DNA from 2 places in the Stappia sp. G46H5W genome. Region 1 is predicted to be linked to the other one. Evidence: predicted binding sites of a transcription regulator. Region 1 holds the regulator's gene; the other holds the start of a gene.
What was found. Region 1 encodes HrcA, which represses chaperone genes, less so after heat shock. Its sites were predicted from a motif close to GTTAGCACTCNCNNNNNGNGAGTGCTAAC; they were not measured.

Region 1 (7,451 bases):
GAGACCAGGAAGACGAAGCGCCAGCCGCCGGCCGCCGCGATCAACCCACCGAAGAACGGCGCGATCGCCGGGGCAAGGCCCATGATCGAGCCCATGCGGGCGAGTTCCTGGCCCGCGCGCGGCCCCTCGTAGAGATCGCGCACCACGGCGCGCGCCAGCACCACCGGTCCCGCCGCGCCGAAGGCCTGGCAGAAGCGCGCCACGATCAGCACCTCGACGGTCGGGGCCAGCGTGCAGGCAAGGCTCGCCACCGCGTAGATGGCAAGGCCGGCGATCAGCACCGGCTTGCGGCCGATGCGGTCGGCGAGCGGGCCGTAGAACACCTGTCCGGCGGCGAAGCCGACGAGGAACACCGACAGGGTCAGCTGCACCGCCGCGTGGTTGGTTTCCAGCTCGCGCAGGATCGAGGGCAGCGCCGGCAGGTACATGTCGGTGGAGATCGGGCCGAGCGCCGTCAGGCTGGCGAGCAGGATGGTAAGCGCCCAGGTGTCCGGCTTGAGCATGCGAGCGGCCTTCTGGCGGCGGCGCGCGGCCGCGAGCTTGGGCGGGCGCCGGGGGGAGAGGGCGGCTGGCGGGGCAGGACTGCCGGGTCAGCCGTAAAGATGCAGGCGGCCGCCCTCGCGCTTCAGCCAGTCGCGCGCCTCCTCCGTGTGCGGGGCAAGGCGGCGGCAATGGGCCCAGAAGCGCGGGCCGTGGTTCATCTCGGCGAGATGGGCAACCTCATGGGCAGCGACGTAATCGAGGATCGACGGCGGCGCAAGCACAAGCCGCCAGGAGAAGGAGAGCCGCCCGTCCGCCGTGCAGGAGCCCCAGCGGCTCCGCGTATCGCGCAGGGTGAGGGCCGTTGGCGTGCGGCCGAGCGCCGCCGCATGGTGCGCCACCGCGCGCTCCAGATCGCGCCGCGCCTCGCGCTTCAGCCAGTCGGTGAGCTTGCGGGCGATGTGCTCGGCAGCGCCGGGCACCAGCAGACGGCCGACGGCTTCGCTGTCCTCTTGCAGCTCCGGGGCCGGCTCGGCGCGCACCAGCCCGCGCAATCCGCCGGCGGCAATGATCCGGTGCGCCGCCCCGCGCAGCGGGATCACCCCGCCTTCCGCGAAAGGCACCGCCTCGGGCCGCTCGCCCAGCCGCCCGGCCAGCCAGCCGCGCTGGCGCTGCGCGAACTCGCGCGCGGTGGCCAGGCTTCCGCCCTTCGGCACGGTCAGCACCGGGGCGCCGCCGTCGGAGGGCACGCGCAGGATGTAGCGGCGCGCCTGCGGGTTGCCGCGCAGCACGATGCGCTGCTCCCGCCCGTCGATCTCCAGGGTGATCTCCTCGGGCAGGACCGGCTGCCGGCGCAGGCGGAACAAGCCGTTCACGCGCCGGCCAGCTCGTCGAAGCGCTTGCGGACGTTGCCGTTCAGCGGGTTCTTGGCGCTCCAGCGATAGCGGATCGTCTCGAAGCGCATGGAGCGGGTGTCGACCAGCAACAGCCGGCCGAGCAGGCCTTCGCCGAAGCCGACGATCTCCTTGATCGCCTCCATCGCCTGCATCGTGCCGATGATGCCGGTCAGCGCACCGAGCACGCCGGCCTGCGCACAGGTCGGCAGCAGACCGTCGGCCGGGCGCTCGGGGAAGAGACAGCGATAGGTCGGGTTCGGCGTGCCGTCCTCGCCGGTCTCATGCGGCTTCAGCAGCGTCAGCGAGCCGTCGAGCCGGCCGACCGCGCCGGTGACCAGCGGCTTGCCGGCGAAGAAGCAGGCATCGGAAACCAGATAGCGTGTGGCGAAATTGTCGGAGCCGTCGACCACGAGGTCGTAGCGCGAGATCAGCGCCAGCGCGTTCATCGCGCCAAGCCGCGCCACATGCGGCTCGACCTTCACATGCGGGTTCAGCCGGGCGATCGCCTCGGCCGCGCTCGCCACCTTCGGCTCGCCCAGGTGGTCGGTGTCGTGGATCACCTGGCGCTGCAGGTTGGACAGCGACACGGTGTCGTCGTCGACGACGCCGAGCGTGCCGACGCCGGCCGCCGCCAGATATTGCAAGACCGGCGCGCCGAGCCCGCCGGCACCGATCACCAGCACCTTCGCGGCCTTCAGCTTCTGCTGGCCGGGGCCGCCGACATCCTGCAAGACGATGTGGCGGGCATAGCGTTCGAGTTCTGCGGGCGAAAGCGTGGTCATCGAAAGGTCCGGAGCGTCGGAAGGGGGAGGCAGGCGGTCAGCGCAGCAGGCGGCCGACCAGCCGGGCGGTATAGTCGACCATCGGGATGATGCGGGCATAGTTCAGCCGGGTCGGGCCGATCACGCCGAGCACGCCGATGATCCGGTCGTCCTGGTCGCGGAAGGGCGAGACGACGATGGAGGAGCCGGACAGCGAGAACAGCTTGTTCTCAGAGCCGATGAAGATGCGCACGCCGTCGCCGCCCTCGGCCGCGGCCAGCAGCTGGATCAGGTCGCGCTTGTTCTCCAGGTCGTCGAACAGCAGGCGAATGCGCTCCAGGTCCTGCTCGGCCTCCAGGTGCGACAAGAGGTTGGAGCGGCCGCGCACGATCAGCGAGCCGGCCGCGTCGACCACGCCGGAACGGGTGGCGATGCCGGCTTCCACCAGCTTGGCGGTCAGCTCGTCCAGCTCCTTCTGGTGGCGGTCGCGCTGGGTCTCCAGCTCACGCCGCGCCTCGGCGAGCGTCCGCCCGCGGATCAGGCTGGTGAGATAGTTCGACGCCTCCATCAGCGCCGTCTGCGGCAGGCCCGGCGGCAGGTCGACGATGCGGTTCTCAACCGAGCCGTCGTCGCCGACCAGCACCACAAGCGCCTTCAGCGGCTCGATGCGGACGAATTCGACATGGCGCAGGCGCACATCCGCCTTGTGGGTGAAGACGACGCCCGCCCCACGCGACAGGCCGGACAGCATCTGGCTGGCCTCGGTCAGAAGCTGCTCGCTGGTGCGCTCGCTGCGCGCCGCCTTGACCTGAATGTCGATCTGATCGCGCTCCTCGCGCGTCAGGTCGCCCACCTCCAGCAGCGCGTCGACGAAAAAGCGCAGGCCCCCTTCCGTCGGCATGCGCCCGGCCGAGGTGTGCGGGGCATAGAGCAGCCCGGCATGCTCAAGGTCCGACATGATATTGCGGATCGAGGCCGGCGACAGCTGGATGCCCGGCAGGCGCGACAGATTGCGCGAACCCACCGGCTCGCCGGTGTCGAGATAGGATTCCACGATGGCACGGAAGATCTCCCGCGACCGCTTGTCGAGATCGCCAAGGCTCACGGACGGCACACCCAGCGTCACGTTCCTGCTCCCCGGTTCTGCAAATCCACGTTCGGCACCTTATGTCCCCTGCCCGGCGGCCCTGCCTGTTCGGCCACATGGCGCGCCCCCGAATATAGTGCGCCCTGCCCGCGATTGCCCATGCCAAAGGCGCAAGAACGAAGGTCCCGCATGGGGGCCGGCACGGGACAAGCGGCAGACAGGCATTTCATTCCGGTCCCATATTGGATTAAGAGGGACGCGAAACAGGAGCAAGGGGCATCGATGCCCCGCGCGGCAGGCTTGAAGGGGATCGACATGCGGCCATCCAAACGTGCAGCGGACGAGTTGCGCGCCGTGACGCTGGAACGGAGCGTTTCCAAGCACGCAGAAGGGTCGTGCCTGGTCAAGTTCGGCGACACGCATGTGCTGTGCACCGCGAGCCTGGAAGAGCGCATTCCGCCCTGGCTGCGCGGCCAGGGCCGTGGCTGGGTCACGGCAGAATACGGCATGCTGCCGCGCGCCACCGGCGAACGCATGCGCCGCGAGGCCGCCTCGGGCAAGCAGTCCGGCCGTACCCAGGAGATCCAGCGGCTGATCGGCCGCTCGCTGCGCGCCATCGTCGACCTGCCGCTGCTCGGCGAGCGCCAGATCTCCGTCGATTGCGACGTCATCCAGGCCGATGGCGGCACCCGTACCGCCGCGATCACCGGCGCCTGGGTCGCCCTGCACGACTGCATCGAGTGGATGCGCGCCCGCGACATGGTCGCCGGCAAGGTGCTGAAGGACCATATCGCCGCGATTTCCTGCGGCATCCATGGCGGCCAGGCGGTGCTCGACCTCGACTATCTCGAGGACTCGGACGCAGATACCGACGCCAATTTCGTCATGACCGGTTCCGGCGGCATCGTCGAGATCCAGGGCACGGCGGAGGGCGAGCCCTTCTCCGAGGAGCAGTTCGCGCAGCTGCTGGCGCTGGCCAAGTCCGGCATCGGCCGGCTGGTCGACCTGCAGAAGATGGCGATCTCGTGAGGCTCGCATGACCGACACCACCTCCCCCATGCGCCGGCTCGAGCCCGGCCGGATCGTGCTGGCGAGCCACAATCCGGGCAAGCTGCGCGAGTTCGGCGACCTGATGGCGCCTTACGGCTACGAGGTCGTCTCGGCCGGCTCGCTCGGCCTGCCGGAGCCGGAAGAGACCGGCACCACCTTCGAGGCCAATGCCGAGCTGAAGGCCCGCGCGGCCGCCGAGGCCTCGGGCCTGCCGGCGCTTGCCGACGACAGCGGCTTCTGCGTCTTCGCGCTGAACGGCGATCCCGGGGTCTACTCGGCCCGCTGGGCGGGACCGGAGAAGGATTTCGCGATGGCCATGCGGACCATCGAGGAAAAGCTGCATGCCGCCGGCGCGACCGATCCGGCTGACCGCCGCTCGTCCTTCGTCGCCGTTCTCTGCCTTGCCTGGCCGGACGGCGAGGTCGCCCTGTTCCGCGGCGAGGTCGAGGGCACCGCCGTGTGGCCGCCGCGCGGCAGCGGCGGCTTCGGCTACGACCCGATGTTCCAGCCGGACGGCGAAGGCCGCACCTTCGGCGAAATGTCGGCGGAGGAAAAGCACGGGCGGGACGGCACCGCGCTGTCGCACCGTGCCCGCGCCTTCGCAGACTTCTCGGCACGCTGCCTGGAGGCATGATGGCTCAGGCGGACGGCGGTTTCGGCATCTATGTGCATTGGCCTTTCTGCGAGGCCAAATGCCCGTATTGCGACTTCAACAGCCATGTCCGCCATGCCGGCGTCGATCAGGCGCGCTTTGCCGCGGCCTTCGAACGGGAGCTTGCCTATTTCGCCGCCCGCACGCGCGGACGGCGGGTCGACTCGATCTTCCTCGGCGGCGGCACCCCGTCATTGATGCTTCCCGCGACGGTCGGCCGCGTGCTCGACGCCATCGCCGGCCACTGGGAAATCTCGCCCACCGTCGAGGTGTCGATGGAGGCCAACCCCTCATCGGTGGAGGCGGAGCGGTTCCGCGGCTATCGCGCGGCCGGCGTCAACCGCCTCTCGCTCGGCGTGCAGTCCCTGAGGGATGCGGACCTGAAGCGTCTCGGCCGGCTGCATGACGCGGCCCAGGCGCGTGAGGCGATCGGCATCGCCCGCTCGACCTTCGAGCGCATCTCCTTCGACCTGATTTACGCCCGGCCCGACCAGGATGCTGCCGCCTGGCGCACCGAGCTGGAGGAGGCGATCGGCCTTGCCGCCGATCACCTGTCGCTCTACCAGCTGACCATCGAGCAGGGCACGCCCTATTTCGAGCTGCACCGCACCGGCAAGCTGGTGGTGCCCGATCCCGACACCGCGGCCGATCTCTACGACCTGACGCAGGAGATCTGCGCCGCCCACGGCATGCCGGCCTACGAGGTCTCCAACCATGCCGCGCCCGGCGCGGAATGCCGGCACAATCTCGTCTACTGGCGCTACGGCGACTATGTCGGCGTCGGCCCCGGCGCCCATGGCCGGCTGACCGGCGGCAACGGCAAGTTCGCCACCGCCACCGAGCGCCATCCCGAGACCTGGCTTGCCGCCGTCGAGGCGCGCGGCGAGGGGCTGGTGGAGGACACTGCCCTCACCCAGGAAGAGCAGGGCGACGAGTTCCTGCTGATGGGCCTGCGGCTGGTGGAGGGCGTCGACCTTGCCCGTTTCGAGGCGATTTCCGACCGCCGGATCGATCCGCGGCGTGTCGCCGATCTCGTCGAACACGGCATGGTGGAACGACTCGACGGCACACGGATGCGCGTCACGCCGGCCGGTTGCCTCGTGCTGGACGCCGTCGTTGCCGATCTCGCATCGTGATTTTTGACGGGATCCGCTGAAAAAAAGCGGTCGCCGCAACTTTTTTCCACCGCGTGGCCGCTTCTGGCAAGATCCTGTCTTGCCTCGCGTTTTCGGAACAGACGGGAGAAGTTTTCCTCGCCTGAACCGCTACGTCCGGTATCCCCGCACCGCCTGAGCCCATGTGGACCTCCGTACAGGTTGAAGCGGCGTTAATCTTTGTCATACTATTTTGCAATGCGAAAAAAGGCAGGCGGCCATGCTGCACTGCCTCACGGAGATTGCGAGGTCGGTCACGTGTTCTATCAGGTCTATGAATTCAATCATGCGGCGATGAGTCCTCTGCGGGCGACCGCGGACATGACGCGCCTGTACTTCCAGAACCCGCTCAATCCGTTCTCCCACACCCCGATCGGGCGCTCTGTCGCCGCCGGCTGCGAGATGATCGAGCGGATGACCCGGCGCTACGGCAAGCCGGAGTTCGGCCTCACCCAGACCACCGTCAGCGGCGTCAAGGTGCCGGTGCGCGAGGAGATCGTCTGGAAGAAGCCCTTCTGCAACCTCTTGCATTTCGACCGCAAGCTCGGCGAGCGCAAGCACAAGGGCCCGCGCATCCTGATGGTTGCGCCGATGTCGGGCCACTATGCGACGCTGCTGCGCGGCACGGTCGAGACCATGCTGCCGAGCGCCGACATCTACATCACCGACTGGATCGATGCGCGCATGGTGCCGCTCACCGACGGCCGGTTCGATCTTGACGACTACATCGACTACGTCATCGAGATGCTGCACTTCCTGGGGCCGGACACCCATGTCATGGCCGTATGCCAGCCCTCGGTACCGGTGCTTGCCGCCACGGCGGTGATGGAAGCGCACAACGATCCTTGCGCGCCGGCCAGCGTCACGCTGATGGGCGGGCCGATCGACACGCGGATCAACCCGACCGCCGTCAACGATCTGGCCGAGAACAAGAGCATCGACTGGTTCGAGCGCAACGTCATCATGAAGGTGCCGTTCCCGCAGCCGGGCTTCATGCGCGACGTCTATCCGGGCTTCCTGCAGCTTTCGGGCTTCATGAGCATGAACCTCGACCGGCACGTCAACGCGCATCACGAGTTCTTCCAGCATCTCGTCTCCGGCGACGGCGACAATGCCGAGAAGCACCGCGACTTCTACGACGAGTATCTCGCGGTGATGGACCTGACGGCGGAGTTCTACCTGCAGACGGTCGAGACCGTGTTCATCCGCCATGCGCTCGCCAAGGGCGAGATGCGCCATCGCGGCGAGCTGGTCGATTGCGGCGCGATCCGCCGCTCGGCGCTGCTCACCGTCGAGGGCGAGAAGGACGACATCACCGGCCGCGGCCAGACGATGGCGGCGCACAATCTGTGCGTCAATCTCTCGCCCGAC
Region 2 (7,451 bases), on a different contig from region 1:
GCTGCTCTCCGCGTTCCTGTCGATCCGAGGGCGTCCGCGCGAGGCGGTGACGGCGCTGGAAGGCTTCGCAGCCCGCTCGGGGCTGGACCTGGCCCCGGCGCTTGCCGGCTTCACCGCTCGGCTGGATGCGCTCGAGACGGCCGGCGTCGATGTGGCGAACCTTGAGTTCTCAGCCGATTTCGGCCGCCGGCTCGACTACTACACGGGCTTCGTCTTCGAGATCCATTCGGCCTCGCGCAAGGACGCTGGCCAGATCGTCGGTGGCGGCCGCTACGACCGTCTGCTCGCCCTGCTCGGCGCCGAGACCCACATCCCGGCGACCGGCTTTTCCATCTGGCTCGACCGGATCTGAGGCGCATTGTCATGACCCATTCGCCGGAAACCGCTGCCCAGCCGCTGATCATCGCGGTGCCCTCCAAGGGACGGCTGCAGGACAACACCCACGACTTCTTCGCCCGCGCCGGCCTGCCGGTCGGCCGTCCGGGCGGGGCGCGCAACTATCGCGGCCGGCTCGGCCGCTTTGCCGCCTCCGAGGTCGAGATCGCCTTCCTGTCGGCCTCCGAGATCGCCCGCGAGCTCAGCACCGGGCAGGCGCATCTGGGCGTCACCGGCCTCGATCTCGTGCACGAGACGATCTCGCAGCCCGAGGAGCTGGTGCATGTGGTGACGCCGCTCGGCTTCGGCTTCGCGGATGTGGTCGTGGCCGCGCCCGATGCCTGGATCGACGTGTCGACCATGGCCGATCTTGTCGATGTCGCCTCGCATTTCCGCGCGCGCAATGGCGGGCGGCTGCGCGTCGCCACCAAGTATGTGGCGCTGACGCGGGCCTTCTTCGCGCAGCACGGCCTGTCCGATTACCGGATCGTAGAAAGCGCCGGCGCGACCGAGGGCGCACCGGCCGCCGGCACGGCGGAGCTGGTCGTCGACATCACCACCACCGGCTCGACGCTTGCCGCCAACAATCTCAAGGTGCTGGACGACGGCGTCATCCTGAAGAGCCAGGCGCATCTCGTCGCCTCGCTGAAGGCCGAGTGGACGCCGGCGCAGCTCGCCGCCGCGCGGGTTATCCTCGACCGTATCGCGGCCGAGGAGCGCGCCCGCTCGCATCGCGAGATCCGCGCGCTGGTGCAGGCGCCGGAACTGACTGCCCGCACCGCGGCCGAGCAGTTCGGCGCGGTCGCGCCCTTCGGCACGCAGGTCGGCCAGCCCCTGCTGCTGCACTGCCCGGCGGATCGCGCCGCCGACTGCGCAACGTTGCTGCGCGACCACGGCGCACCGCATGTCAGCGTCACGACGCTCGACTACGTGTTCGGCACCCACAATCCGCTCTACGACCCTCTGGCCGCCCGCGTCGGCGCGTGAGCCGGCGCGGCCCGCACGCGGCTCAGTAGTGCGGCGGCTTGGTCACCGGCACATTGCCGGCGGCCGCATCCTCCAGCTCCTCGACATGCTCGACCACGGCCGTCAGGCGGCGGTTCAACGCGTCGATCTGGTCGGCCTGGCGGGTCACCACCTCGTTCAGTTCCTCGACGGTGCGCGTCTGGAAGGCGAGCTGCTCTTCCAGCCGCTCGATACGGGCTAGCGTTTCGCGGTCCATTGCACTCTTCCTCAGATCTTCTGCGGGTTTTGGGGGCCGGCCTTTGCGGGCGGCTCTCCGGCCCCGCCATACCCCTTGCGCGCGCGCCTGTCCATGTGGGGGAGGGGGGCGAGACAACGCCGCCAACCCGCTCCGTCGCGTGGCCCAGGGCGACACTACCTTCAAACGCAAATGGGCGGCCCGAGGGCCGCCCATCCGTGTCTTTTCGGGGACAGGACTTCTTAGAAGTCCATGCCGCCCATGCCGCCGCCCGGCATGGCCGGAGCCGGAGCGTCCTTCTTCGGAAGCTCGGCGACCATCGCCTCGGTGGTGATCAGCAGGCCGGCGATCGAAGCCGCGTCCTGGAGGGCCGTGCGCACGACCTTGGTCGGGTCGATGATGCCGGTCTCCACCATGTTGACGTACTTCTCCGTCTGGGCGTTGAAGCCGAACGTCTCGTCGTTGTTCTCCAGGATCTTGCCGACCACGATCGAACCTTCGACGCCAGCGTTCGTGGCGATCTGGCGGATCGGAGCCTCAAGAGCGCGCAGGACGATCTTGATGCCGGCCATGATGTCCGGATTGTCGGAGGTCAGCGCCTCGACGGCCTTCTTGGCACGCAGCAGGGCAACACCGCCACCCGGGACGATGCCTTCCTCGACGGCCGCGCGGGTCGCGTTGAGGGCGTCGTCGACGCGGTCCTTCTTCTCCTTCACCTCGACCTCGGTCGCACCGCCGACGCGGATCACCGCGACGCCGCCGGCGAGCTTGGCAAGACGCTCCTGCAGCTTCTCACGGTCGTAGTCGGAGGTGGTCTCCTCGATCTGCGCCTTGATCTGCGCAACGCGGCCCTCGATGTCGGCCTTGTCGCCAGCGCCGTCGACGATGGTGGTGTTCTCCTTGGTGATGGAGACCTTCTCGGCGGTGCCGAGCATGTCGAGCGTGACGTTCTCGAGCTTGATGCCGAGATCCTCGGAGATCACCGTGCCGCCGGTCAGGACGGCGATGTCCTCGAGCATGGCCTTGCGGCGGTCACCGAAGCCCGGAGCCTTGACGGCGGCGATCTTCAGGCCACCACGCAGCTTGTTGACCACGAGCGTGGCGAGAGCCTCGCCCTCGACGTCCTCGGCGATGATCAGCAGCGGACGGCTGGACTGGACGACGGCCTCGAGGATCGGCAGCATGGCCTGCAGGTTCGAGAGCTTCTTCTCGTGCAGCAGGATGTACGGCTTCTCCAGCTCGGCGACCATCTTCTCGGCGTTGGTCACGAAGTAGGGCGACAGGTAGCCGCGGTCGAACTGCATGCCCTCGACGACCTCGAGCTCGGTCTCGAGCGACTTGGCCTCCTCGACGGTGATCACGCCCTCGTTGCCGACGCGCTGCATCGCGCTGGCGATGTCCTCGCCGATCTGGGTGTCGCCGTTGGCCGAGATCGTGCCAACCTGCGCCACTTCGGCGGAGGTGGAGATCTTCTTGGAGCGGGCCTCGAGGTCCTTCACGGCGGTCTGGGCAGCCAGGTCGACGCCGCGCTTCAGGTCCATCGGGTTCATGCCGGCGGCAACGGCCTTGACGCCCTCACGGACGATGGCCTGGGCCAGGACGGTCGCGGTGGTCGTGCCGTCGCCGGCGATGTCGTTGGTCTTCGACGCGACTTCGCGGACCATCTGCGCGCCCATGTTCTCGAACTTGTCCTCAAGCTCGATTTCCTTGGCGACGGAGACGCCGTCCTTGGTGATGCGCGGGGCACCGAAGGCCTTGTCGATGACGACGTTGCGGCCCTTCGGGCCGAGCGTCACCTTGACGGCGTTGGCGAGGATGTCCACGCCGCGCAGCATGCGGTCGCGGGCGTCGGAAGAGAACTTGACGTCTTTGGCAGCCATTTTCAGGTCTCCATGTGGTTTGGGTCATCGCGGTATCGCGCCTGCGGCCTGAAGAGGGCCTGCGGCTGGCGACCGCGAAAAGGACAGGAAAAGCGCGGTGCGGCTTAGCCGACCACGCCCATGATGTCGCTTTCCTTCATGATCAGAAGGTCTTCGCCGTCGATCTTGACTTCGGTGCCCGACCACTTGCCGAACAGCACGCGATCGCCAGCCTTGACGTCGAGGGCGATCAGATCGCCATTGTCCTTGCGGCCACCGGGGCCGACGGCGACGACTTCGCCTTCCTGCGGCTTTTCCTTGGCGGTGTCCGGGATGATGATGCCACCGGCGGTCTTCGCTTCGGAGTCGACGCGGCGAACGACGACGCGATCATGCAGAGGACGGAACTTCATGTCGTGCTCTTTCCTTTTGGGGCCAGCGTGGTACTTGTCGCGCCTGCGCCCCTCCGTCGGGGTCGCCCGGTCGCCGACCACGTTGGCACTCTGTGAATGAGAGTGCTAACAGCGAGCTTGATGTAGGCGCCTCTCCCCCACCTGTCAATGGTCTGCCAAAGCGCTTTTTTTACGTGGCGGCGGTCGCCCTGCGGAATGGTGGGGCGGGTCTGGTCGGCCCGGCAGAAAGTTAAGGTTTCTGCTGCGTTAACGATCTTCGAAAAGATTTTGGCAATGGCTCGCCGCTAGGGTGCGACCATGATCAAGATCCATCAGCTTGCACGACGTTTCGTATCCGACCGCCGCGGCAGCATCGTGGTGCCACTCGCCGTGTGTACCGGCGTGTGCCTGATGGTGACGGGCGCGGCGATCGATTACACGCGCGCCTACAACGTCAAGGTGGACCTGCAGGCGGCGGTCGATGCGACCGCGCTGGCGGCCAACTACGGCAGCCAGGGCCTGTCCGAGGCCAAGGTGAAGACCAATGCCGAGGAGTATTTCAGGGCGATCTACCCGGGCGACATCGACGATGTCGAGCTGAAGGTCTCGGTGGTCAAGGGTACGGTGACGGTGACCGCCGGAAAGCCGGTCAAGACCATGCTCGGCAGCCTGATGAACAAGCCGCGGATCGACGTGCTCGTCATGTCGCAGACGGTGGTCGGCAAGGCGACCTTCGACGTGGTGATGGTGCTCGACAATTCCGGCTCGATGGCCGGCAGCCGCATGTCGACCCTGAAGAAGGCCGCGAAGGATCTCACCGAGACGCTGTTCAAGATCAACGAGGACGGCGACAAGAAGGACCGCGTGCAGATCGGCCTCGTGCCGTTCACCTCCTTCGTCAATGTCGGCGCCGACAAGGCGACGGCCTCCTGGATGGATCAGGAAGGCGCCTCGCCGATCCACTGGAAGAATTTCGAGACCCGCTCGAACGGCACGCCGGATCCGGCGGAGTTCGACAGCAAGCTTTTGACCAACGGCAAGCCGAGCCGTTTCACCCTGTTCAAGCAGCTGAAGCATACGGACTGGATGGGATGCGTCGAGGCCCGGCCGATGCCGTACGATGTCGACGACACGCCGCCGTCGAGCTCCAATCCGGCAACGCTCTTCGTGCCGCAATTCGCTCCTGACGAGCCGTCGAACGCCAACAAGAAGTGGGGCGACAGCTACTACAACAACTATCTGGACGATGACCGCGGCGCCTGCACGCAGACGGCGAAAAAGGCTTACGGCTCTTCGGGGATGGATCGCTGGGAATATGCCCAGAAGCGCCTGTGCAAGTACAAGGACCAGCCGCGAGCGCTCGGCAACACGACCGTCAACGGGCCGAACTACTGGTGCAAGACCCAGCCGATCACCGATCTGACCAACGACAAGTCGCAGGTGCTGCGCGACATCCAGACGATGAAGGCAGACGGCCACACCAACATTCACCAGGGTGCGGTCTGGGGGTGGCGGGTCCTGTCGCCCTCCGAGCCGTTCACCAAGGGGCGCGAGCCGAAGAAGGACGAAGAAGAAGAGCACGTGCGGGTGATGATCGTCATGACCGATGGCGAGAACACCTACCAGGGGCAGAACTCGTTCAACAAGACGCGCATCAACGCCTATGGCTACGGCACCGAGGAGCGCCTCGGCCGTGGCGTCGACAGTTACTGGGCAATCCAGGACAAGATGGACGACCGGCTGCTGCAGACCTGCGCCAACGCCAAAAAGGGCGGCGTGCAGGTCTACACGGTGGCCTTCCAGATCTCGAGCAGCAGCACCATCAACATGATGAAGAACTGCGCGACGACGCCGGCCATGGCGTTCGACGCGAAGTCCAACAGCGCACTGGTGGAGGCGTTCGAGCGGATCGCCGAGGAGATCACCAAGCTGCGGCTGCAGATGTAGGGCCAGGCCCTTTCAGCAACCATCAGCCGGCGGGCGTCACTCCGCCGCGCGGATGGTGAAGGGAAGCTCGCCCGAGGCCGTCTTGCCGCTCACCGTGTCGGTGAGCTTGGTCACCAGCCGATACTCGCCGGGCCGCAGGCCCTCGAAGGCGAAGCTGAGCGTTGCGTGGAATTCGCGCAGGCGGTTGCGGCTGTCGGCGCGCAGGTCTGCAAAGCCCGTCTGCTCGGCCAGCACCTGGCCGGACGTGTTCAGCAGCTCGAACCCGGCGGTCAGCCGGGCCCCGTACCCTTCCGCCGTCTGTTCGTGGCCGAAGCCGACCGGCTCGGCATAGACGGTGAGCGTGTCGCCGGCGGCAAACACCGCGTCCGCTCGCGGCGTGTAGCGTCCGTAGCCGCTCGCAGGGCCGTCTGTGAAGGTGAGGGCGGCGAAGGTCAGCGGTGCCTGCTGCCAGGCGGCATCCAGCGCCTCATAGGCGCCGGCCAGACCTTGCGGGAGCGAAGGGGAGGCCTGCTGGGCAAGGCTGGCTGCGGGAAGCAGCGCAAGACCTGCGGCAAGCGACACAGCCCTTGCAAGGGAAGCAGGTCGCGCTGCGCGCGCCCGCTTGCCCATTGTCATTGCTTCCCCGACATCCCTGCCGAAGCGACCCGACTTGCCCCTGATCATCCAAGCCCCGCCCTTTTGAAGCCCCGCAATGCGTATTTTGCGGCGCACCGTATAGAACGGGGCGCGGAAAACAACAAGATTATCCGGCAAAACCGGTGAACAGGGCGGTGTCGCCGCCCTCGATCCGGTCGCTCCAGGATTGGCGCTTGCGGTAGATTGTCGAGGGGCTGATTTCCAGCGCCGCCGCCGCCTTGGCGATGTTGCCGTCGAACGCGTCGAGCGCGTCCTCGATGATCCGCTTTTCCTGCGCCCATAGGGGCTCGATCTCGCCGCCGCGGCGACGGGCGGCGAAGGGAGCGGCGGCACCGCGCACCTGCTCGTGACGATGGGACAGGCCGCCCTCGCCAAGCAGGAAGGCCGGCAGCATCTGCGCCGTCAGCGCATCGCCCTCGTGCAGGACCACGGCCTGGCGGACCGCGTTCTCCAGCTGGCGCACATTGCCCGGCCAGTCATAGGTCAGCAGCTTTTCGCCTGCGCAAGGGGCGACGCCGGAAAAGGCACGGCCTTCCTCGCGCGCATAGCGGGCCAGAAAGGCCTGGGCCAGCGGCAGGATGTCCTCGCGGCGGTCGCGCAGGGCCGGCAGACGGATCGGCAGCACATGCAGGCGGTAGAACAGATCCTCGCGGAAACGCCCGGCGGCGATCTCCGCATGCGGATCGCGGTTGGTGGCGCACAGGATCCGCACGTCGACCGGCCGCGGGCGAGTGTCGCCGATACGCTGCACCGTGCCGGTCTGCACGAAGCGCAGCAGCTTGGACTGCAGGGCGAGATCCATCTCGCCGATCTCGTCGAGAAACAGCGTGCCGCCGTCGGCGGCCTCAGCTGCGCCCGGCCGGCTTTCCGAAGCGCCGGTAAAGGCGCCGCGCACATGGCCGAAGATCTCGCTCTCCATCAACTCACCAGGAATGGCGGCGCAGTTGATGGCGATGAAGGGGGCCCCGGTACGGGGGGAGCGGGCGTGGATCGCGGTAGCCGCCAATTCCTTGCCGCTGCCGGATTCGCCGGTGATGAAAA

Region 2: a site for HrcA is predicted at 3,930-3,958, ahead of groES (co-chaperone GroES). Genes of this name have one in related genera too.

Annotation. Positions count from the first base shown of each region.
Region 1 covers NZ_JBZFLL010000005.1:49,930-57,380, forward strand. Annotated here, with positions in the region: gene ACVJ6E_RS15830 (multidrug effflux MFS transporter) at 1-503, opposite strand, end outside; gene ACVJ6E_RS15835 (YgjP family zinc-dependent metalloprotease) at 591-1,346, opposite strand; gene moeB (molybdopterin-synthase adenylyltransferase MoeB) at 1,352-2,158, opposite strand; gene hrcA (heat-inducible transcriptional repressor HrcA) at 2,196-3,263, opposite strand; gene rph (ribonuclease PH) at 3,540-4,253, shown strand; gene rdgB (RdgB/HAM1 family non-canonical purine NTP pyrophosphatase) at 4,261-4,908, shown strand; gene hemW (radical SAM family heme chaperone HemW) at 4,905-6,062, shown strand; gene phaZ (polyhydroxyalkanoate depolymerase) at 6,339-7,451, shown strand, end outside.
Region 2 covers NZ_JBZFLL010000001.1:1,201,959-1,209,409, reverse strand. Annotated here, with positions in the region: gene ACVJ6E_RS05095 (ATP phosphoribosyltransferase regulatory subunit) at 1-352, shown strand, start outside; gene hisG (ATP phosphoribosyltransferase) at 364-1,362, shown strand; gene ACVJ6E_RS05085 (SlyX family protein) at 1,385-1,597, opposite strand; gene groL (chaperonin GroEL) at 1,819-3,456, opposite strand; gene groES (co-chaperone GroES) at 3,561-3,848, opposite strand; gene ACVJ6E_RS05070 (TadE/TadG family type IV pilus assembly protein) at 4,146-5,774, shown strand; gene ACVJ6E_RS05065 (hypothetical protein) at 5,811-6,389, opposite strand; gene ACVJ6E_RS05060 (sigma-54-dependent transcriptional regulator) at 6,517-7,451, opposite strand, start outside.